3 regions of the Comamonas resistens genome follow, and region 2 is predicted to be linked to each of the others. Evidence: predicted binding sites of a transcription regulator. Region 2 holds the regulator's gene; each other region holds the start of a gene.
The links. The regulator FNR, encoded in region 2, switches genes on or off when oxygen is low (the NO sensors DNR and NnrR bind a similar motif). The targets are predictions, from matches to a motif close to TTGATNNNNATCAA.

Region 1 (7,618 bases), 1.8 Mb from region 2:
TGGGGTCTGAAGGTGGAGCCCAATACCCAGAGCCTGGGCCAGGGCACGACGGCATCGGTGGTGTCGTCCATCACCATGGTCATCATCGTGGATGCCATTTTTGCGATCTTGTTTAGGAATGTGGGGTTTTAGATGAGATACCCCCTGTGCGGCTTCGCCGCTTCCCCCAAGGGGGACGACGCCATCGCCGCGAGGCGGCTCTTGCTCGGCGTCACTGTGTTGGGCTGCGCCGGTTTCAGAGGGGGGCGCGTATGGCCGCAGTGATGCAAAACCGCCTGATCGACGGCGCTGTCGGTGGCTATCTGCCGCCGCAGGATGTGAAGCCTCTGGTGCAGGCCAAGGACTTGTGGACCGAGTTCGGCTCGGGCGAGAGCCGCTTTGCCGTGCACCAGGATTTGAACTTTGATGTCTATCCGGGCGAGATCCTGACCCTGGTCGGTGGCTCGGGCACGGGCAAGACGGTGCTGCTGCGCCAGATCCTGGGCCTGCTCTCGCCCTCGCGCGGCACGGTCACGATCGATGGACGGCCTTCGCGCGAGGTCATCAGCGGCGAGCTGGCGGCCAGCCATGTGGGCATGCTGTTCCAGCAGGGCGCGCTGTATTCGGCCTTCAATGTGCTGGACAACGTCGCGTTTGCGCTGCGCGAGCAGGGCACCCTGCCCCAGGCCGTGGTCCGCGACGCGGCCATGGTCAAGCTGCAGATGGTGGGGCTCAAGCCAGAACATGCGACGCGCATGCCTGCCGACCTGTCGGGTGGCATGATCAAGCGTGTGGCGCTGGCGCGCTCACTCATCATGGACCCGCCACTGCTGCTGCTGGACGAACCGACGGCCGGACTGGATCCCAAGGGCTCGGACGAGTTCTGCGAGCTGTTGCGCGACATTCATGCCGAACTGGGGCTGACCGTCATCATGGTCACCCATGATCTGGACACGCTGTTCGCACTGTCCACCCGCGTGGCCGTGCTGGCCGAAAAGCGCGTGCTGGTCACCGGTGCGCCGCGCGATGTGGCCCAGGTCAAGCACCCGTTTATCGAACACTTCTTCCAGGGAGAACGTGGCCGCCGTGCCATGGCCCCGGTGCAAGGCGGCGTTGCCGCAGAGGAAAGCTGATGGAAAACAAGTCCCATGCCATGGCGGCCGGCATTTTCGTGCTGGTCGTCGCAGCCCTGCTGGCAGGGCTGGCCGTCTGGCTGACGCGTGACAACCGGCAGTACCAGCTCTATGAAATGTCCACCAAGGATGGCGTCAGCGGCCTGCAGCCTCAGGCCACGGTGCGCTACAAGGGCGTGCCCGTGGGCAAGGTGGTGCGCATAGGCTTTGATCCGCAGATCCCCGGCAATGTGCTGATCCGCATCGCCGTGGGCGAGGACACGCCCGTGACCCCTGCGACCTATGCCCAGCTTGGCTACCAGGGCGTGACGGGGCTGGCGCATATCCAGCTTGACGATGATTCCAAGACACCGCAGCAGCTCAAGCCCGGCCCCAGCGGCTTGCCGCGCATGCCCATGAAGTCATCGCCGCTGAACATGCTGGCCGATCAGGGGCCGGTGCTGCTGGAGCGGGTGGACGAGATTTCGCGCCGCCTCAGCGCAATGCTGGATGAGGACAACCAGAAGCGCGTGAGCGAGGCACTGCAGAACATCGCGGCCGCCGCAGGCAGTGTCAACGAGCTGGCTGGCACCATGAACAAGGCGGCAGCAGGTTTTCCCCAGATCACGGCCGATGCCCACCAGACCTTGCAGTCGCTGACCAAGGCCGGCAACGCGGCCACGGGCGTGGCGGGCGACCTGCAGCAGACGGTGCGCCGCATCAACGCGCCTGACGGCCCGCTGCAACAGATCGCGGCAGGTACGCAGTCGCTGACCGTGGCGGCCGATGCGCTGGGTCGCAGCACTCTGCCACGCGTCAATCGCGCGGCCGATGATTTTTCGCGCGCCTCGCGCAGCCTGAGCAATATGGCCAGCCGTATCGGCGACAACCCGCAGTCCGTGCTCTATGGCGCGGGTGCCGGAGAGCCCGGCCCGGGCGAGCCCGGGTTTGCGGCTCCTGCCGCGGCCCATTGATCTGGCGAACAACGTCACAGGAACCGATATGGCACTACCTCTTCACTTCTCGACGGGACTGCTGCGCGCAGCGGCCCTGCCTGTGGTTGCGCTGGCGCTGGCCGCCTGCTCGGCCTTGCCCACGCCGCCCGTGCAGTCCGCCCGCTATGACCTGGGGTTGACCGACACCACGGTGCCCCTGGCCACGGCAGCCGCACCCAGTGTTGCGCCACCGCCGCTGGTGCTGGCCGAAGTCCAGACGCCTGCCGGAGCCGATAACTCCACGGCCATGCTCTATCGCCTGAACTACGCAGACAACCAGGAGCTGCGCAGCTATCAGCGCGCCCGCTGGAGCCTGCCGCCGGCCCAGATGCTGGAGCAGCGCCTGCGCACCCGCCTGGCGCTTGAGCGCCCGGTGCTATCGGAAAAAGACAATCTCAGCGCCAATCCCAATGACACGCGTTCTCTGGGGTTGCTGCGCCTGGAGATTGTGGAGTTCAGCCAGGTGTTCGACAGTGCCAGCAGCAGCCAGGCGGTGGTGCGGATTCGCGCCAGCCTGATCGCGCAGGATCGCCGTGGCGGCAATGTGCTGCTGGGGCAGCAACTGTTCAGTGCCCAGACCCCGGCCGCCACGGCCGATGCCGCGGGTGGCGCGCGGGCCATGGCCACTAGCGTGAACGAGCTGACCGTGCAACTGAGCAACTGGCTGCAGCGTTACGGCCGCTGATTGTCACGATCCGCTTTGAAAGCCCTGCAGTGCAGGGCTTTTTTTGATGGGCTCCGATTCGCGGTGCCATCGCAGCGCAGCTTTGCTGATATGGGTCAATGGCTGGGGGCGGCGATCTTTCTAAGCTGGGACTTCCGCAACTTGCAAAGCAAAGGAATCGCTATGGCCAGCCTGGAATGGACGCCTGCTCTGGTACTGGACCTGCCCGCCATGGATGCGGTCCATGAAGAATTTGTGGCGCTGCTGGGGCTGGTGGAAGCGGCTGACGATGCGCGGCTGTGTGCGCTATGGGATGAGCTGATCGTGCACACCCAGCATCACTTTGACCAGGAAGACCGCTGGATGCAGACCACGGGCTTTGCCACGGGCAATTGCCACAGCCAGCAGCACAAGGTGGTTCTGGCCGTCATGCGCGAAGGCGCTGCAAAGGGTGCGCAGGGCGATCTGGACACGATTCGTCACATGGCCGCAGAGCTCGGGCCCTGGTTCAGCCACCATGCGCAGAATATGGACGCGGCTCTCGCCCTGCACATGCGCCGCGTGGGCCTTGACCCGGTCAGCGGTGAAGTCCTGCTGTCCGAAGCCTTGCCTGCCGAGCCGATTACCGGCTGCGGCGGTGCTTGCAGCACAAGTGAGGACAAAGAAGAAGCTATCGCTTAAATCTGGCGCGGCCCATCTCAGGGACACCGAGGAAGGGCCGTCCCGCACCGAGGGTGTCGTCCCCCTTCCTTAGCGCGAAGCGCGTAGAGAAAGGGGGAAGCGGCAAAGCCGCTCAGGGGGTTATGGATAAATCGCAGGCGAAGCCAGTATGGGGAAGATCTTGATCAACCCGCCCGTCATCACCTCGATGGCCAGGGCTGCCAGGATCAGGCCCATGAGTCTTGTCATCACATTGATGCCGGTTCTGCCCAGAACGCGGGCAATCGGGTCGGCCAGCGAGAAGCATACCATGATGGCGAAGGCGACCACCACGCCATAGCCGACCAGCGCCACATGCTGCCAGATGCTGCGCGCCTGGTCCGCATAGATCACCACGGTGGACATGGCGGCAGGCCCTGTCAGCAACGGAATGGTCAGCGGTACCACGGCAATGCTGTTGCCTTCGGCGGCTTTTTCCACACCGGCTTCCAGCGTGGCGTTGTTCGGGCGCTCTTCCGCAGGGCGGGAGTTGAGCATGTTCATCGCACTGATCAGCAGCAGGCCGCCTCCGACCTGAAAGCTTTGCAGCGAGATATTGAAGAACTGCAGAATCTGCAGCCCCAGCAGGGCGCAGACGGCAATCACGCAAAAGGCCGCAATGGCCGCGGTGCGAATGGTCTGCCAGCGTTGGGTGGCGCTGAAGCCTGCGGTGTAGTGGATGAAAAAAGGAACGATGGCCAGCGGATTGATGATGGCCACCAGGGTGATGAGGGGCTTGAGATCCATGGCGGATTGCCTCCGGAAAGAGTGATCAGCGGCCTTGGCTGGAGCGGGTGTGGAGGCCTGACGTTGGGCTTGCGTGCATCGGTCTGGTCGGGCGAAGGTTCATGGCTGCATGGCTTGTGAAAGAATGGCTGGATTGCCGGGGCGCCTCAGCCATTACAGCATTCACCTTGTGATTTGCGTATCAAAGGCTGGTAGCGCCCGTCAGGTGTACGACTTGTGCAACAGAAATAGGAGCTAGAACAATGGGCAGCTTTGTTGAACTGACCGCCGTGGATGGAGCGAAGATCCCCGCATACGTGGCCAAGCCCGAGGGCGCAGCGCGTGGCGCCATCGTGGTGTTGCAGGAGATCTTTGGCGTGAATTCCCATATCCGCTCGGTGGCAGACCGCTATGCGGCCCAGGGCTATGTGGCGGTGGCCCCCGCCACGTTCCAGCGTGTGCAACCCGATGTGGAGCTGGGCTATACCGACGCTGACATGAAGCAGGGCTTTGCCCTCAAGACGGCCGTGGAGGCTTTGCCCGAGCCCGGCGTGCTGCGCGATGTGGAAGCTGCCGTGGCCCATGCAGCCGAGCTGGTACCCGGTGGCAAGGTGGGCGCGGTGGGCTTTTGCTGGGGCGGCCTGATGACCTGGCGCGCGGCCTGCAATCTGGACACGTTGTCGGCTGCTGTCTGCTATTACGGCGGCGGCATGACGGGCGAGCTGGAAGCCAGCCGTCAGGCGCTGTGCCCGGTGCTGGCGCACTTCGGTGCCAAGGATCACTACATTTCGCTGGAGTCCGTGGAAGCCTTCAAGCTGGCCCAGCCCAAGGTGGAAGTCCATATCTACGAAGCCGACCATGGCTTCAACTGCGATCAGCGTGGCTCGTACAACGAGGCGGCTTCAAAGAAGGCCAACGAACGTACGCTGGCCTTCTTTGCAGAACATCTTCAGGCTTGATTCGGATCAGCAGTAGCTAGCTGCTGCATGAAATGTGCTGCCGTAGTGGTCAAGCAAGAGGCGAATAACTGAGGCCGTGTTCAGATGGGAGAGGGTGCATAGTGAAACCCGACAGTGGCTCGACCCGAAGAGGGGTTGTGTCCAACCCATAGGCAGCTCTCACCGATTGTTTCCATGAACAAATCCACCTTGCCGCTCAGGACGTCAAACGCGACAGAGCAGGCGCCATCTTTTTTGCTGAAATGCACCAGCGAAGCCACGCTACCGCCTGCGAAGCGACCTAACAAAGCCTTGCTGCCCTGTTCATGAAACATGAACTGAGCTTGACCTTGCTTGGGCACCATGACACGGTCGCCCAACTGTAGGGTCTGACCTGAATATGCCGAGTGCGCCCGGCCGTTGCGCAGAATCAGAACCCCTTTGCTGCTTTGAAGCAGTCTGGCATGAGGAGGCTCTTCTTGGTCTGGTGCAGGCGCTGGGCACATTGCAGCACTATCGAGATCGAGAGCCCGGGAGAATCGGCCTGCCATCCATTGACGCAGAGACTGCTGAAAGCCAGATGCAAAGGCATTGAGTGCGAGCATAAATCCTCCTGATACAAGCATCACCAAGCATTGATGATGGGGATGTGTTACCAGGTGTGGTAAGCAAAAAACATGCCATGGATGAAGTATTTGATTTTTTTGTATAAGTAATTGATTTTATTTGATTATTTTTTCAATTTTTAAAAATTGAAGTCCTCTGTGTTGGCTGTGTTACATTGCGCGTAACGTAACGCTCAGGATCATTCACATGGAGGCCGTAGCGGTTACGGTTGGTCGTTATTTTCTAAATAGCGCCTGCGCCAGAAGTAAGCCACAAGCACCACGGTGATGATGGCCATGGACACCAGCGCCCAGATAAAGCCGTCCTTTTTATGCACAAAGGGGATGAACTCGAAGTTCATGCCAAAGATGCCGGCAATCAGGTTCAGCGGCAGAAAGATGGCCGTCACCGTGGTCAGCGTGCGCATGATGTCGTTGGCGCGGTTGCTCTGGGCCGAGAAGTGCATTTGCACGGCGGTTTCGGCGCTTTGTTCCATACGGTGAATGTGGTGGGTCACGCGCTCTATATGTTCGAGTACGTCGCGTGAGCGCACGCGCAGCAACTCGCGCTCATGCTGGCGCGCAGGCGTGCTCTCGGGTGGCCAGCCTTCCAGTGCCTCGGTCCAGTCCTGCATGGCGGCGCGCTGGTCTTCGCAGATCTCGTCGAGCTGGTGCAGCGCCAGGCGCACATCGAGCACGCTGGCCCAGTTGGAAAAGCGCTTGTTGGGCTTGAGCAGCGCCATCTGCCAGTGATCGATCTGCCGCGTCAGCGAACGGCGCAGGTCCAGATAGCCGTCCACCATGCCGTTGACCATGCGCAGCATCAGGTCGGCAGGCTCCACCGGCATCTTGCTGCTTTGCTGACGGCCGTCGCCCTTGCCCGGGCCTGTGATCAGGCGTTGCCAGAAGTTCTCCTGCACAAAGCAGTCGTCGGGGTGCACGGACAGCAGCACATGGTCATAGAGCGCAAAGCCCACGGGCTGGGTTTCCACGCGCTGCAGCACCGGCGCGTCGCGCTGGGGTTGGGCATGGGCCGGGCGGTGCGAGGGCGGGGCACTGGGTGTGGGGGGCACAGGGCTGGGGGCAGCGCTGGCAATGGATTCATGGGAGCCGTTGAGTGGCGGCAGATGGGCGTTGGCGAGACGGCGGAACACCAGGATGTCGTACACCGAGGTGTAGTCATAGTTGGAGGGCAGGGTCGGGTTCAGCAGGTCGGAGACATGCAGGTCCACCAGCGGCGTGCCGCCGACCTGGCTCAGCATGGCCTGTATGGCGGGCAGCTGGCTTTCCAGCTCCGAACGCATGCAGGAGACCCAGTAAAAGCCCGTCATGGGCTCCCGCGTGGGCAGGGTGTCGACGGGCTGGGCGTAGAGCGGGGAAATGTGCAGAACACGCATGACAGGAGTTTCAATGCAAAACGGCCCGGAGTGCACCCGGGCCGTGAAATCATGCCTTAATTGGCCTGAAGCGCAAGCACATCAAGCGCTTGCAGCTATCAAAACCATTACCGCCTTCAAAGGCCACGCAGCTTTTTGGCGGCGTCGATGGCGAAATAGGTCAGGATGCCGTCGGCGCCCGCGCGCTTGAAGGCCATCAGCGCTTCCATCATCACTTGGTCATGGTCCAGCCAGCCGTTGGCGGCAGCGGCCTTGAGCATGGCGTATTCACCGCTGACCTGGTAGGCGAAGGTGGGGACCTTGAACTCGTCCTTGACGCGGCGCACCACGTCCAGGTAGGGCATGCCGGGCTTGACCATGACCATGTCCGCGCCTTCGGCGATGTCCTGAGCCACTTCGCGCAGGGCTTCATCGGTGTTGGCGGGGTCCATCTGGTAGACGTTCTTGTCGGCCTTGCCCAGAGCGCCGCGGGTACCCACGGCGTCGCGGAAGGGGCCGTAGAA
Region 2 (7,618 bases):
CCTGTCAGTGCATCATGGAAGGCCAGCTCTTCGATCTTTTTCTGCGCACTGCGCTGCTGCGTCATGTCGCGGATAAAGCCAATGCTCTGCACCACGCAGCCATAGCCATCCCGCAATGGGACCCAGGACAGCCAGACCGCGCAACGCGGCCGGTCGCCATCGGCTCGCAGCCAGAGATCGCCTTCCCAGAACCCCCCTGTCTCCCAGCGCACCTGCGCCAGGGCCAGCAAATCCATCGCCTCCCCATCGTCGGGCTCGAACAACTCGCAGGCAGACTGCCCCAGCACATGGGCCTCCTGCAGCAGTCGGCGTCCCGCCGGGTTGATCTGCACAATCCGGCCCATCTCATCGGCAATGAAGATGCCATCGAGGCTGGATTCGAAAACACGTGCAGCCAGACGCTGCTCACTGGCAGCCAGTGATTCTGCGGTGATGTCCCTGAAGGAATAGATACGCCCAATGGCCACGCCACGGCTGAGCTGAGGCACGGAGCGGCGCTCGATCACGCGGCCCTGACGCAGCTGCAGGACTTCGGTGATTTCCGGCGCAGACAGGTCGGGCGCCTCCTGCAACAAGGTGAACTCGCTGCCGCTGCTGATGGTCTGCGACTCAAGGAACGCGAAAATGGCCGCATCGTCCCGCTGCGTCAGCAGCTCCGAAGGCAGTTGCCACAGCTGGGCAAAGCGGTGATTGAAGGCGCGTATGCCGCCCTTCAAATCGCAAACCAGAATGCCGTCGGCGGTGGACTCCAGCGTGGCACGCATTTCGGCCAGCAATGTCTCCAGCTCAACCTCATGCGCCAGTTGCTGACTTCGGTCCAGCATGGACAGCAACAGCATCGCCGGCGAAGCATCGAGCCAGCGCACCGACATTTCAACGGCGCACGACAAGCCATCGGAGCGCAGAATCTGCGAGAGAAAACGTGCGCCGTAGCGCCAGTTGCTGGCATCCTGCCAGAAAGTCTTCTGCACCAGGGTGTCGCACAACACATCTACATGCAGGCCAAGCGCTGTCTGCGCCTCATATCCTGTCAATGCCATGCTTTCCGCGTTGGCATGCAAGACCCGCAGTGTTTGCGCATCCAACAGCCACACGGCTTCTTGCAGCCCGTCGAGCATGGCGGTGAACAGGGCCTTGTCCAGGCAGTGCGAGATGGCAAGCGGCTGCGCTGTCACGGTATGACCTTCTCTGCAGAGGTTGCAGCCGAACTATCAAAGAAATAGCATAAATGCTGGTTGGGCTGTAGGGTTGCCAGAGCCTTGGGCAATACCTGTGTCTTGTGCAGGCCTCGCCGGACACCCAGCTCCAGCTGCTGCGCCAGATCGATCACCTGCTGGCTGTCCTGGGCAACCTCGGGCTTGTAGACCAGTACCGAGGGCTTGAGAGCCTGCCGCGTATTCACGCAGACCACTAGGCCTTGGCTACCATCCGAGAGTTCCACCCACGAGCCTGGCGGATAAACACCCAGTGTCTGAACCAAGGCACGCAGCACCTCTGGTGCATAGCGATGACGATATTGACCATACAGGCTGGCCAAGGCTTCATGTGGCGTGGTTTCCGCCAGGGCCATTGGAGGATTGCACAATCTTTCGTAATTGTTGACCAGGCCCAGTATCTGCCCTCCCATATCCATGTCTGCCGCCAGAAGGCCCAGCGGAAAGCCGCTGCCATCGGCCCATTCATGATGTTGGGCGATGGCCGTGGTGACCGCAGGCGCGTAACCCATGGCCTGCGTCAGCGCCACGGACTCACCTACATGGTGTACATAGGGAAAGGTGGGCTGGGCGGTGCCTGCTGCCATTTGATTCAAGGCACAATCCGAAGCAGGAATATGGAGCGGGATCTTCCCCAGATCATGCAGCAGAGCCGCCACGCCCAGATCCTGCAGAGCCTGGTCCCGCATGCCCAATGCCTTGCCCAGCAACAAGCTCATCACAGCGGTGTTCAGACCATGCACGCTGGCCGAGCTGCGGCCGCCCTCAAACATCAGATGCAGGCTGATGTCGCTCTCGCTGGCAAGCTGCACCACATAGTCGCCAACCATTTCATCGCTGCCCGAGCGCGCTGCGGGCAGGTCTGCCGGCACCATGGCCTGGACGGCATCAAAACAGGCAAGCGCGGACTGGAAGCGCTTTTGCACGGACTGCATCGCCGTGCGCCAATTCTCGAGTGAACAGGTTTGCGGGAAATTTTCTGGCTCCACCTTGTCGGCCGCGGGTTCTTCCGTGACCTCCGGATCGCTGCGCGCTGGATCGAACTCGATATGACCCAGTTGCAGGGACTGCAGGGTCTTCAATTGCTCCTGGGTCGTGATCTTGAAGCTATTGACGGGAAACGGGTGCCTGAGCCAGCCCACACCCAGATGAACATACATGCCTATGCGCAGCTGTCCGATATCAATAGCGACGAATCGATTCACTTTGAGCGAGTCATACAAGATGTTGCATTATGCGCAGTTCCGTAACCTTCAAACAAAAGAGACCGGAAGTTTTGCGCCCTGACCGACTTATCGGCACCAAAGACTCGGTTTGTAGACCAAATCCATCCACAACGCCCATATTGCCACGCCGATCAGCATCAGGCCTGCAATGCGCGTACCCCATTGCGCGCGCAGAACATTCACCTTGCTCTGGCTCAGACGCCACAGCCATGGCCCTCCCACCAGCCACACGCCACTGCCCAGCGCAAATGCAGCCATGGACAAACCACCTTGCCAGGCACCGCCGCTGAGCGCAGCCACCAGCACGGCCGAATACAACAGACCACAGGGCATGAGAGCCCAGGCAAAACCCGCAGCCAGGCTGCCGCCTGGTGCGCTGACCCAGGGCTGAACCTTGGCCCAGGCAGAACGGCCGGCACGCTCCAACCAGACCGGCTGGCGGGCCTGCACCACCATGGCCAGGCCCCAGGCCATGACGACTACATGCATCAGAGCCCAGAGATTTTGCAATGCTGTGGTCTGACTGGTCAGCCAGGAAAGGCTTTCCATGGCCACGGCAGCCACGGCCCCCAGCAGGGCATAACCACCGACACGCCCCAGGTGAAACAGGCTGCTGCGTAGCCACTGGCGCTTGCGCAGACCATGCACAACAATCTGCTGAGCCTGGCTGGCGGCACTGCCGCACGTCACCACGCTGCAAGGAGCAGCACACATGACAAGACAATGGGGCCCACCCACGAGCCCCATGATCAAAGCAGTCCAAACCAGCGAAAACAACATGCGCTAGATGATGCGTGAAAACCGCGTGCGGTTCTTGTCGGCCTGTAAATAACGATCAAACAGCATGGCTACTCCACGCACGAAGAACCAGCCCAGCGCGGTGACATGGAAGCCTTCCTCCTCCAGCACCAGCAAGCCGTTGGCCTGCATCTCTTGCAGCGCCTTCATCTCCGGGGCGAAATATTCACGGAAGTTGATCAGCCAGGCCTGTTCCATGGGCTCATACAGCACAGCGCCCTGGCACATCACCGCCATGATGACAGCACGGCGCACCATGTCGTCGCGCGACAAGGCCAACCCGCGCTGCACGGGCAACTGGCCGCTGTCCAGAGCGTCGTAATACTCTTCCAGCGTCTTGACGTTCTGGCTGTAGGTAGCCCCCACTTTCCCGATTGCAGAGACACCAAGCGCAATCAGATCGCAGTCAGGCTGGGTACTGTAGCCCTGGAAATTGCGGTGCAGACGCCCCTGGCGCTTGGCAATGGCCAGAGAGTCATCGGGCAGCGCAAAGTGGTCCATGCCCACATAGACATAGCCGCCGTCCATGAATGCATCGATCGCGCTGGAGAGCATATTGAGCTTGTCCTGCCCCATGGGCAGGTCAGCAGACTCAATGCGACGCTGTGGCTTGAAGCGCTCGGGCAGATGGGCATAGGCATAAAGCGCTATGCGGTCAGGGCGCAAGGCATTGACCTGCTCCAGCGTACGCGCAAACGATTGAGGCGTCTGCTTGGGCAGACCATAGATCAGGTCCACATTGATGGACACAAAGCCCAGCTCGCGCGCTTTTTCCACCAGGGCAAAGACCTGCTGTGCCGGTTGCTCGCGATGCACGGCTTTTTGCACATCGGGATCGAAATCCTGCACGCCAAAGCTCAGGCGGTTGAAACCCATTTCCTTCAGCGCCTGCAGACGCTCGTTGCTCACGGTGCGAGGGTCCACCTCAATCGAATATTCACCCGCGGGGTCCAGCTTGAAATGCTCGCGCATCAGCGCCATCAAGGCACGCAGCTCGTCGTCGTTGAAAAACGTGGGCGTGCCGCCGCCCAGGTGCAACTGGCTGACAACCTGGCCCTTGCCGCAATGCTCGGTATGCATGGCGACTTCGCGGCGCAGATAGTCGAGGTACTGCGCCGCTTTCTCGTGATGCTTGGTGATGATCTTGTTGCAGGCGCAGTAGTAGCACAGCGACTCGCAGAACGGCACATGGACATAAAGGGACAGCGGCAGCGCGCGGGCAGCCGAATGTGCCTTGCGCTGCTGCAGTGCCAGGGTATAGTCCTCAGGGCCGAAAGCCTCAACAAAACGGTCGGCTGTTGGAAACGACGTGTAGCGAGGCCCCGGAATATCAAAACGGCTTAGCAATTCGGGCGTAACTGCGGTCATGGCTCTTAGTCAGGGTGCACCCACACTGCAGAGGACACCGATATCGAGCTTCTCTTCAGCCTGACCGGATGCCCGTCTTGTTGCAGCGAGCGCGTGTTTTTGGAATCAGTGTCTTCACTGTGCCCCAAGGCAAACCCCTTGTCCTTGATTCACATCAAGGGATAACAAGGCAAGTGCTGCGACAATTTGATCCATCTCATTACCAACCTAGAGGTCAATGAACGGCGCGGCCTCACTCCCTGTGCGTCCGCACCGCTGCTGCAAGCCATGAATCTTCAGACCATCAAAGCATCCTGCTCCAACTGCAATCTGCGTGAACTGTGCATGCCCATGGGCCTGGACGATGAGCAAATGGAGCGCATCGACGAAATCGTCGCCACGCGCCGCAAGATCAAGCGTGGCGGACTGCTGTTCCGCAACGGCGAGGAATTCACTTCGCTGTACGCCATCCGAACCGGCTTCTTCAAGACCTGCGTGGCCACCGAAGACGGTCGCGACCAGGTCACCGGCTTTCAGATGGCCGGTGAAATCATCGGCCTTGACGGCATCGTCAACGACCATCACACCTGCGACGCCGTGGCGCTGGAAGATGCCGAAGTCTGCGTCATGCCTTTTGACAAGCTCGAGCAGCTCTCGCGCGAGGTGACGGCCCTGCAAAACCATGTGCACAAGGTCATGAGCCGCGAAATCGTGCGCGAGCATGGCGTGATGCTGCTGCTGGGCAGCATGCGCGCCGAAGAGCGCCTGGCCGCTTTTGTGCTGAATCTGGTGCAGCGCCTGGCTGCCCGCGGCTTCTCCAAGTCGGAACTGGTGCTGCGCATGACCCGGGAGGAAATCGGCAGCTATCTGGGCCTGAAGCTGGAGACCGTGAGCCGCACCTTCTCCAAGTTCGCCGAAGAAGGCATTGTGGAAGTCAAGCAGCGCCACTTGCGCATTCTGGATACCGAAGCGCTCAAGCGCATTGTCAACAGCCAGCAATGCCAGAGCTGATCTACTAACCCTCAAAAGAACAAAGCCCGCTTACAGCGGGCCTTGTTCTTTTGGAAAGCTTGTCAATCGGCCAAAGGCTCGGAGACGATGCCGTTGTTCAAATCCTGCGCCGAGCGCGCCAGGCTGCGCGTCATCAGACTGCAAAGCAGCATGACCAGCCAGAAGGCGAAGAATGCTGCCGTATAGACGGCGCTGCGCGACCATTCCAGTGGCGACCCCATCCAGTGCACATCCATCGGGTCAACAAAGGCAAAAACCACCATTTCCAGGACTGCGGCGGCCAAAAATGCGGGCCATGCAATCCACATCCAGCGCTGAGTGTCCATCACGAATCTCCTTGGGCTGCGGGGAGCGGTGAGGACATTCTGCACATTGCCGGGCCGAACTGACCAGCCCCTTGCGGGCAAACACCGAGAAACCCAGGCACGGGAATTCTTTAATTGATAGCAGCCAGCGCCTATTAAATCTTCACTTCATAGGTGTCGTTACGCAAAACATAGACTCTACTTGCGCAAGGCGCTTTGAATTTCAGAGCATGCTCCATGAAAAAAGGCCGCTGGGCGGCCTTTTTTCATGGAGTGCTGTGCCCTGCAACCCGGCATCAGCGATCTGTAGGGTGATCTTGTGCAGGCGTTGCCGCATGATTGCGCCCGGTCAGTGCCGGGGCCAGGCTTTTTTGTGATTCGCTCATGCGCTGGTTGATCTCGATGCCATGACGATAGTAATCGGGGTCGATCACGGGGTCAGGCTTGCTCATGGCGATATAGGCCGTGACCAGGCCTGCGACGACCACAACGGCCGGGCCCGCCAGAACCAGCCAGACATGGGCGAACTTCCACCAAGGCTTGCCGTCCTCGGGATGCTGTGGTTTGGCTGCGCTTGCCGCACGTGCTGCGCTTGGGGTTGTTGCCGACATGGCGGATCTCTTTCAATGTGGAACTTTGCCAGTGCGGCGCATCGCCAGATGCGCAGCGCCAGCCAAGCTATTGTTGCGGATAGTCGATAACCTTGCCGTCTAGCGCGGCACCAGGAAAACAGCCTTCTCGGACACGCGCCCACCTTGGGCCTGCACGGCATCCAGATTGAAATGGATGGTGTGCGAACCAGGATCGGCCGAGCCATAGGGAATCTGCAGACGCACGGCAATGCCACGTGTCTCCGCTGGGCCTACGGTCACTTCCTGCTCGGAAGCCACCTCCAGATGATCCAGGCCCACGGCGCTGATGCGGTAGTTCTGCTCGGTCTCCGTGGCATTCATGATCTGCAGGCGGTAAACGTTCTCCAGCTTGCCTCCGGCCACGATGCGCGACAGCGCCGCCCGGTCACGGATGACGTCCACCTTCACGGGTTCACGCATCGCCAGGCTGGCAATCATGGCGGCACTGAGTGCCACCAGCACCGAGGTATAGATCAGCACACGCGGACGGAAGATGCGGCGAATCATCTGCGCATGCTTCCATGCCTTGGACACGGCATTCTGCGTGGTCAGGCGGATCAGGCCGCGTGGATACTCCATCTTGTCCATCACGGAGTTGCAGGCGTCTATGCACAAGCCGCAGCCAATGCACTCGTACTGCAGCCCGTTGCGGATGTCGATACCCACGGGACAGACCTGCACGCAGAGCTTGCAGTCGATGCAGTCGCCCAGACCTTCGGCCTTGTAGTCACTGCCCTTCTTGCGCGGACCGCGCCCCTCGCCGCGCTCTGCGTCGTAGCTGACGATCATGGTGTCCTTGTCGAACATGGCGCTTTGAAAACGTGCATAAGGGCACATGTATTTGCAGACCTGCTCGCGCATATAGCCGGCATTGCCATAGGTGGCAAAACCATAGAACAGCACCCAGAAAATCTGCCAGTTGCCACTCAGGGCCAGCAACTCGACACCCAGTTCACGGATGGGCACGAAATAGCCCACGAAGGTGAAACCGGTCCACAGGGACAAGGCGATCCAGAGGAACTGCTTGAGCGACTTCTTCCAGATCTTCTCGAAAGTCCAGCCGCCCTTGTCGATGCGCATACGGG
Region 3 (7,618 bases), 2.4 Mb from region 2:
GAAATTATCCGATGGACAAAGCAGCGTTACGCCGCAAGTTGATTGAACTGCGCCTCAACCTTCCAGATCGCCTGCAACGCGCCGATGCGCTGCAGCAGGTGATGCGCTTTTGGCTGATGGAGCGGCCCGATACCGTGATTGGCGCCTACTGGCCCATCAAGGGTGAATTCGATCCGCTGCCAGCCCTGCATCGCTGGAAGGAAGACGGCGAGCTACAGGGTACTCCACAACGGCGCAGAATCGGGCTGCCAGTGATAGACAAACAGCGCAAGACGCTGAGTTTTCACGCCTGGTACCCCGGTTGCCCCATGGAGGAGGACGCCTATGGCATTCCCAAGCCCAAGGATACCGAACTGCTGGTGCCCACGCTGCTGTTTGTCCCCTGCGTAGGCTATGCCGCCGGCGGCTACCGCCTGGGCTATGGCGGCGGCTTCTATGACCGCACGCTGGCCGAGCTGAGCCCGCGCCCGTTTACCGTGGGCCTGGGCTACACCAATGGCTATGTCGATGACTTCCAGCCCGAGGCGCATGACCTGCCGCTGGACGCCATCCTCAACGACAACGGCGTGGTCTGGCCCGTCTGAACCCTTACATCGCTTTGCCATGAGTCGCCCGAGCAAGAACATTCCCCAGCGCCGCTACCGCGCGCGCCCTCCCCTGACCGTCATGCAGCAGCCGCTGACGCGCGCCGAGGTGCAGCGCCTGCAGTCCCATATGCGCCGCCATGGCCCGCTCAGTCTGACGCCCAGCCAGCACGATGCGATCTGGGACTTTCTGTTTGACCTGCCGGAAAGCCATGCCTGGCTCAGCCAGATGACGGCGCAGATTCAGGCCGGGCAGAGCGCCACGCGCCCCAGCACCTGAATCGGGTTTATCGCAAAAACGCTCCTCATTGAGGAGCATTTACCGCAATCCATCAAAGGACTTCATTGCTTTACTAGCATGAAGTCCTTTTTTATTGAGCGAAAGCAGCTATCAATTTCACTGCGCCGACTGGCTGGCGCGCCAGTTGCGCCAGCCCGATGCACGCAGCTCGCAGGCCGGGCAGCTGCCGCAGCCATAGCCCCAGTCATGCAGCGCATCGCGCGTGCCCTGGTAGCAGGTATGGGTCTCGGTGCGGATCAGCTCCACCAGCTCGCTGCCGCCCAGATCCTGGGCCAGTTGCCAGGTCTGGGCCTTGTCCAGCCACATCAGCGGCGTATCGATACGCATGCGGCGCTCCAGGCCCAGGTTTAGCGCCAGCTGCTGGGCCTTCATGGTGTCGTCGCGGCAATCGGGGTAGCCCGAGTAATCGGTCTCGCAGACGCCGGTGACGATCACCGTCAGACCACGGCGATAGGCCAGTGCGCCGGCCAGCGTCAGGAACAGCAGATTGCGGCCCGGCACAAAAGTATTGGGCAGGCCGTCGGCCTGCATGGCAAACGCCACATCGTCGGTCAGGGACGAGCCGCCAATCTGTTTGAGCACATCGAGCGACAGCACATGATCCTCGCCCAGACGCGGCGCCCATTGCGGAAAGCGCTCGGCCAGTTGCTCGCGCACACCGGCGCGCACCGCCATCTCCACACTGTGGCGCTGGCCGTAGTCAAAGCCCAGCGTCTCCACACGTTCGAACATGGACAGGGCCTGGGCCAGGCAGGTGGTCGAATCCTGGCCACCCGAGAACAGCACCAGCGCGCCCTTGTGGTGACCGGCACCGGCAACCTGTGCGGCCACCTGAGCGGCCGCGTTTGCAGAAGAAGTGGAAGTATTTGCCATAGGCCTGCGATTACATCACCTGCGCCGCGCCCCTGCTCTTGTCCCTGCATTGCTTGTGCGATACGCAGATACGCCTACATTGAGCGGCTGGCAGGCTTGCTAATCTGTGCAGCAAGTCAAGACAGCAAAGGTCCACCATGCTCAAGCTCTATATCGGCAACAAGAATTACTCGTCCTGGTCCATGCGCCCCTGGGTGCTGATGCGCCAAAGCGGCATCAGCTTCGAAGAGGTCACACTGCGCTTCGACAGCTTTGCCCCCAACTCCAGCTTCAAGCTGCAGACGCTGGCCCTCGCCCCCACTGGCAAGGTTCCGCTGCTGGCCGATGAGAGTCTGGTCATCTGGGACAGCCTGGCCATCTGCGAATATCTGGCCGAGCGCTTTCCCGACAAGCATCTGTGGCCGCAGACCGTAGCCCAGCGCGCCCACGCGCGCAGCCTGGTGGCGCAGATGCATAGCGGCTTTGGCGCGCTGCGCAGCTTCTGCCCCATGAATATCGAAGCCCAGTTGCAGGAGACCGGGGCCCGGCTCTGGGCCGAGCATGCCGATCTGCGCAGCGATGTCCAGCAGCTTGAAGAGCTCTGGACGCCGCTGCTCACGGCCGCCAGCGGCCCCATGCTGTTCGGCCAGTTCAGCATCGCCGATGCATTCTTTGCGCCGGTCTGCATGCGCCTCAACAGCTACGGCCTGCCGACCTCGACCGTCGTGCGCGACTATGTGCAGCGCGTCACGCAACTGCCCTCGACCCAGGAATGGATTCAGGCGGCGCTGGCCGAGCAGGACTTTCTGCAGTTCGAGGAGCCCTATCGCCAGCATCGCTGAATACGCTAGGACAAGACTTACGATGCAACTCGAACCACCTGCGCAGTAATCTTGTTACCTGCCCCATCCGTACGCTGGATGCAGTAAGACTTTGATTCATGAATAAGCTGCGCCCAGCTCACACGGCCATATGCTTCATAGCTTTCCTCGGGCCTGTGCCTTTCCAGCCAATCCGTCAAAGCATTCAAAGGAACAGAGCCAGAATCCAGCCCTCCGCAGGCCGCAAACGCGATCTGCATTGCGTCCATCATTGAGGAGCCTTGCAAGGGCACTTTGCCTGTCGTCAAGAATTTTTGAAACGCCTCAGAGCCCAGCATCTCCCGAAAGTACTGTCCGGATGCCAGCATGCCCTCACCCACGCTCTTCAGCGTTTCTCGAAAAATTTCTGCGCGCGCATAACATTGCTGCAAATAAGCCAGCGCCTCCAAACAGCCACCCAAGGAAAAGAAGTCGAAGCGCTCAATCAAATGGTGAACCAGATCGTTTCGCATTTGCACCATTTCTCGCATCGAAGCCACCAACTTCTCATGTTCAAACTTATCCAGCGTCATAGAAAAGCGAACGTCGAAAGTCATCTGCCGCACAGACTCCTCTAGCACTTTTTCATCTGAAACAGGTGTTCTCGCGACACTAACAACATCGCTGCAAAACAAGCTCACCAAACCACCAAGAGTCTTAGAAGCGACTTTTTCCTGCTCATATGCACGAGTTATATGAGGCTGCTCACCTGTTGCAACAGGCATTCGGGCAGAAATCTGCGAGTCCACCAATAGCGCCTTGAGCATTCGCTCCGATTGTTGCAATGAAATCAGGCACCGCCCCATCCAGCGCTGTACCTGCCTTTGAGGCTCTGCATAGTCTGGTTCTTCTTCGTTACTCATTGAACGATGATACAAAACCAAGTGATCTCGCAACTACCATTGCAATATGAGTGAATTCAAGGTTTTCAAGGTAGGCGGCGCGGTGCGCGATCAGTTGCTGGGCCTGCCCGTCAACGACACGGACTGGGTGGTGGTCGGCGCCACGCCGGAGCAGATGACTGCGCGCGGCTTTGTGCCCGTGGGACGTGACTTTCCGGTCTTTCTGCACCCCCAGACCCATGAGGAATATGCACTGGCGCGCACCGAGCGCAAGAACGGCATGGGCTACCGCGGCTTTGTGGTGCACACCGCCGCTGACGTGACGCTGGAAGAAGACCTGGCCAGGCGCGACCTCACTATCAATGCCATAGCTGGCCCCGCTGACTGGACAAAGACCAACGAGCTTTTTGACCCCTATAACGGCCAGCAGGATCTGCGGGACAAGGTGCTGCGCCATGTCACTGAGGCCTTCCGCGAAGACCCGGTGCGCATACTGCGTCTGGCGCGGTTTGCCGCGCGTTTCACCGATTTCTCCGTGGCACCCGAGACCATGGACCTCATGCACGAAATGGTGGCGGCCGGCGAAATCGACGCCCTGGTGCCCGAGCGCATCTGGCAGGAAATCAGCCGCGGACTGATGGAAGAGCAGCCCTCGCGCATGTTCAACATCCTGCGTGACTGCGGTGCACTGGCCCGGCTGCTGCCCGAGCTCGACAGACTCTGGGGCGTGCCCCAGCGCGCCGAGTACCACCCCGAAGTCGACACCGGCATACACGCCATGATGGTGCTGGACATGTCGGCCCGGCTGCAGGCCCCGCTGCCCGTGCGCTTTGCCTGCCTGTGTCACGACTTTGGCAAGGGCACAACGCCTGCCGATGTACTGCCCCGCCATATCGACCATGAACGGCGCAGCGTGAGCCTGCTGCTGCAGGTCTGCGAACGCTGGCGCGTGCCCAACGACTGCAAGGAACTGGCCGAAGTCGTGGCGCGCGAGCACGGCAATATCCACCGCAGCGGCGATCTGAAGCCTGCCGCCCTGCTGCGCCTGCTGGAGCGCTGCGATGCCGTGCGCAAGCCCGAGCGCTTCGAGCAGGCCCTGCAGGCCTGCGAATGCGATGCACGCGGACGTCTGGGCTTCGAGGAATCGGCCTACCCTCAACGCCAGCGCCTGAGCGATGCGCTGCAAGCCGCCCTGGCCGTGGAAACCGGCCCCGTCGCCCAGGCAGCGGCGAGAAGCGGGCTCAAAGGCAAGGCCATTGGCGACGCCGTGAGCAAGGCACGCGAGCAGGCGATTGCGGCCCATCTCGAAGCCAGCGCCTAGCCAGCAGATACCAGCCATTGCGCCAGCCGCTGTACCGGGGCCCGAGCAGGTCTTTCGAATCATCGACCGCCGCAGCACCCCGGTAGCGGGCCCTGATGAGCTCACCTTGAGCTGCATCAAGGAAAGCATGCGGCATCCATTGCACAGTAGGAAACGGTCCTGGCGGCTCTCCCCGCCAGGACCATGGCACTTGGTCACCCGGCCTGCGTGCAACACCCATGCCATATCGGCATGGTTCTTTGACGGGCAGGTTCCGACCTACAGGCCAGGACCTTGCCTTCCACTTCAAAGAGGTGCTCTGATGTCTTTACCCCAGACCATGAAAGCCGCCGTGGTGCGCTCCTTCGGGAAGCCGCTCACGATCGAAGAAATGCCGGTGCCCCGCCCGGCAGACGATCAGATTCTGGTCAAGATCGCTGCTTCCGGCGTCTGCCATACCGATCTGCATGCAGCCGAAGGCGACTGGCCTGTCAAACCCCAGCCGCCGTTCATTCCCGGCCATGAGGGTGTGGGCCATGTGGCTGCGGTGGGCAAGAACGTCAAGCATGTCAAGGAAGGCGATCGCGTGGGCGTGCCCTGGCTGCACAGCGCCTGCGGCTTCTGCCGCCACTGCATAGGCGGCTGGGAAACCTTGTGTGAATCCCAGACCAATACCGGCTATTCGGTCAACGGCGGCTTTGCCGACTACGCGCTGGCCGACCCCAACTATGTGGGCCATCTGCCGTCCAACGTGAGCTTTATCGACGTTGCCCCCGTGCTCTGCGCCGGGGTCACGGTGTACAAAGGGCTGAAGGTCACCGACGCCAAGCCCGGCGACTGGGTGGTGATTTCCGGCATCGGCGGCCTGGGCCATATGGCCGTGCAATATGCTAAGGCCATGGGCTTCAATGTCGCGGCGGTCGACATTGACGACAGCAAGCTCGCCCTGGCGCGCCGGCTGGGCGCCACCGTCACCGTCAACGCCATGACTACCGACCCGGCGGCCTATCTGCAAAAAGAGATCGAAGGCGCCCATGGCGTGCTGGTCACGGCCGTGTCACCCAAGGCTTTCGAGCAGGCTCTGGGCATGGTGCGTCGCGGCGGCACGATTTCGCTCAACGGACTGCCGCCGGGCGACTTTCCGCTGCCGATCTTCTCCATGGTGCTCAAGGGCATCACGGTACGCGGCTCCATCGTCGGCACGCGCCTGGACCTGCAGGAGTCGCTGGACTTTGCCGCTCAGGGCAAGGTCCGGGCCACCGTGTCCACCGACAAGCTGGAAAACATCAACGACATCTTTGCCCGCATGCACGCAGGCAAGATCGAAGGCCGCGTGGTGCTGGACATCGCCGCTTAGGCAGGGCTTGCGCCGGGTCACCAGAGGCCTGGCCTTGGTGAGCAGACTTGAAGCCGGGACTCAATCCGCTCAGCGCACCGACTGCACCCAGCGCACGATCTCGCCCGCGGGCAGTGCACCGGAGATACGCGCCAGCTCCTTGCCTTCCTTGAAGACCACCATGGTCGGAATGCTGCGAATGCCAAATGGCGCGGCGGCCTGTGGATAAGCCTCGGTATCGAGCTTGGCCAGCTGAGCCTGTCCCGCCAGTTGCTGCGCGGCCTGGGCAAAGGCCGGGGCCATCATGCGGCAAGGGCCGCACCAGGGCGCCCAGAAGTCCACCACCACGGGCAGTTGGCTGCGACCAATGTGCTTGGCAAAGCTGTCGTTATCCAGCGCCACGGGCTCGCCCGTGACCAAAGGCTGATGACAGCTGCCGCAATCGGGCTGGTTGCCCAGCTGCTCCTTGGCAATGCGATTGGTGGTGTGGCAATGGGGGCAGACGTAGTGAAGGGATTCGGACATGGACAACCTTTCTTGGGATGTCAGCAGGGCGCGTTCGCCCTCTTCTGACTCGTCGCTGTACTTGCAGCCAATTCGCCGGGATTCAAGTCGTCAGAAGCGCGTGGGCCTGAGCTAGAGCTTCACAAAACGCGCAATCAGCGCCGCCACCAGACTCAGCACCACCGTGCTGGCAATGGGCAGAAAGAACTCGCGCCCGAAGAGCCTAAAGCGTAAATCGCCGGGCAGACGGCCCAGACCAATGCGCTGCAGCCAGGAGTGCAGGCCATTGATGAGCAACAGGGCCAGAAATATAACGATCAACCAGCGAATCATGGTGCCAAGTGTAAAAGCTCAATGTTCCCGTGCCCTGCGTCATGGATGTGCGGCAGGAGGACGGGCAAGCCAACGTTGGCTCAGTATCACGATCAATGCCGCAAGGCCGTAAGCGCCGGCCAGCACGAACTTCCCCATCGCACACAGACTGCCAACAATCAGCACATCACCGAGACCGCTGACCAGCCGGTAGGCCGGGCACAGTGGTGCCGGGCGCAGATGGTCGATGGCATTGCCGAACACCTTGCGCACCTTCCGGGCCAGCCAGAGCTGACGCAGCAGCCGCACCCAGGCATTCACGGTGACGACCAGCACCAGCAAGGCCCCCAGCTCGAACGCCTCACTTCTGGGGTAAAGATGTTCCCACCAGAGCAGCGCCAGCAGCAGCGCGTCCACACCCACGGACAGCAGCCAGCGCGACAGTGGTGGATTCATCGCCATGGGCCGGGCATCCATGGTGCGATCACAGTCTGTGCGTGCGGTCGCCCTGCACAAAGCCCAGCGGCAACCAGGGCTCCACGCCCTTGGACAGGCCTATGACCTTGAACAGCTCGCCCATCTCATGCTCCATGACCAGCTTGGAGGCCATGGACCTGGCCTTGATACCGGCCGCATCGAGCTTGGGTGCCAACCCGCAGTTGATGAGAAAGTGGGCCTGGCTGGTATAGCCCAGCACTTCAAAGCCGGCATCCTGCGCGGCCACGGC

Region 1: QMY55_RS01340 (hemerythrin domain-containing protein) is a predicted target of FNR. The motif match lies at 2,857-2,870, and genes of this name have one in related genera.
Region 3: adhP (alcohol dehydrogenase AdhP) is a predicted target of FNR. The motif match lies at 4,867-4,880, and genes of this name have one in related genera.

The regions. Positions count from the first base shown of each region.
Region 1 covers NZ_CP125947.1:305,925-313,542, forward strand. The annotation lists gene QMY55_RS01320 (MlaE family ABC transporter permease) at 1-132, shown strand, start outside; gene QMY55_RS01325 (ABC transporter ATP-binding protein) at 252-1,112, shown strand; gene QMY55_RS01330 (MlaD family protein) at 1,112-2,065, shown strand; gene QMY55_RS01335 (ABC-type transport auxiliary lipoprotein family protein) at 2,094-2,771, shown strand; gene QMY55_RS01340 (hemerythrin domain-containing protein) at 2,934-3,431, shown strand; gene QMY55_RS01345 (MarC family protein) at 3,552-4,196, opposite strand; gene QMY55_RS01350 (dienelactone hydrolase family protein) at 4,439-5,134, shown strand; gene QMY55_RS01355 (hypothetical protein) at 5,215-5,718, opposite strand; gene QMY55_RS01360 (magnesium transporter CorA family protein) at 5,943-7,115, opposite strand; gene hemB (porphobilinogen synthase) at 7,232-7,618, opposite strand, start outside.
Region 2 covers NZ_CP125947.1:2,115,556-2,123,173, reverse strand. The annotation lists gene QMY55_RS09950 (sensor domain-containing protein) at 1-1,118, opposite strand, end outside; gene QMY55_RS09945 (HD-GYP domain-containing protein) at 1,172-2,419, opposite strand; gene QMY55_RS09940 (sulfite exporter TauE/SafE family protein) at 2,507-3,220, opposite strand; gene hemN (oxygen-independent coproporphyrinogen III oxidase) at 3,224-4,606, opposite strand; gene fnr (fumarate/nitrate reduction transcriptional regulator Fnr) at 4,874-5,596, shown strand; gene QMY55_RS09925 (hypothetical protein) at 5,659-5,922, opposite strand; gene QMY55_RS09920 (FixH family protein) at 6,198-6,512, opposite strand; gene ccoG (cytochrome c oxidase accessory protein CcoG) at 6,612-7,618, opposite strand, start outside.
Region 3 covers NZ_CP125947.1:4,532,719-4,540,336, forward strand. The annotation lists gene QMY55_RS21060 (5-formyltetrahydrofolate cyclo-ligase) at 12-584, shown strand; gene QMY55_RS21065 (hypothetical protein) at 604-864, shown strand; gene queC (7-cyano-7-deazaguanine synthase QueC) at 982-1,758, opposite strand; gene QMY55_RS21075 (glutathione S-transferase family protein) at 1,896-2,579, shown strand; gene QMY55_RS21080 (hypothetical protein) at 2,597-3,460, opposite strand; gene QMY55_RS21085 (multifunctional CCA addition/repair protein) at 3,507-4,760, shown strand; gene adhP (alcohol dehydrogenase AdhP) at 5,062-6,096, shown strand; gene trxC (thioredoxin TrxC) at 6,166-6,600, opposite strand; gene QMY55_RS21100 (DUF2905 domain-containing protein) at 6,712-6,912, opposite strand; gene QMY55_RS21105 (hypothetical protein) at 6,952-7,353, opposite strand; gene QMY55_RS21110 (class I SAM-dependent methyltransferase) at 7,376-7,618, opposite strand, start outside.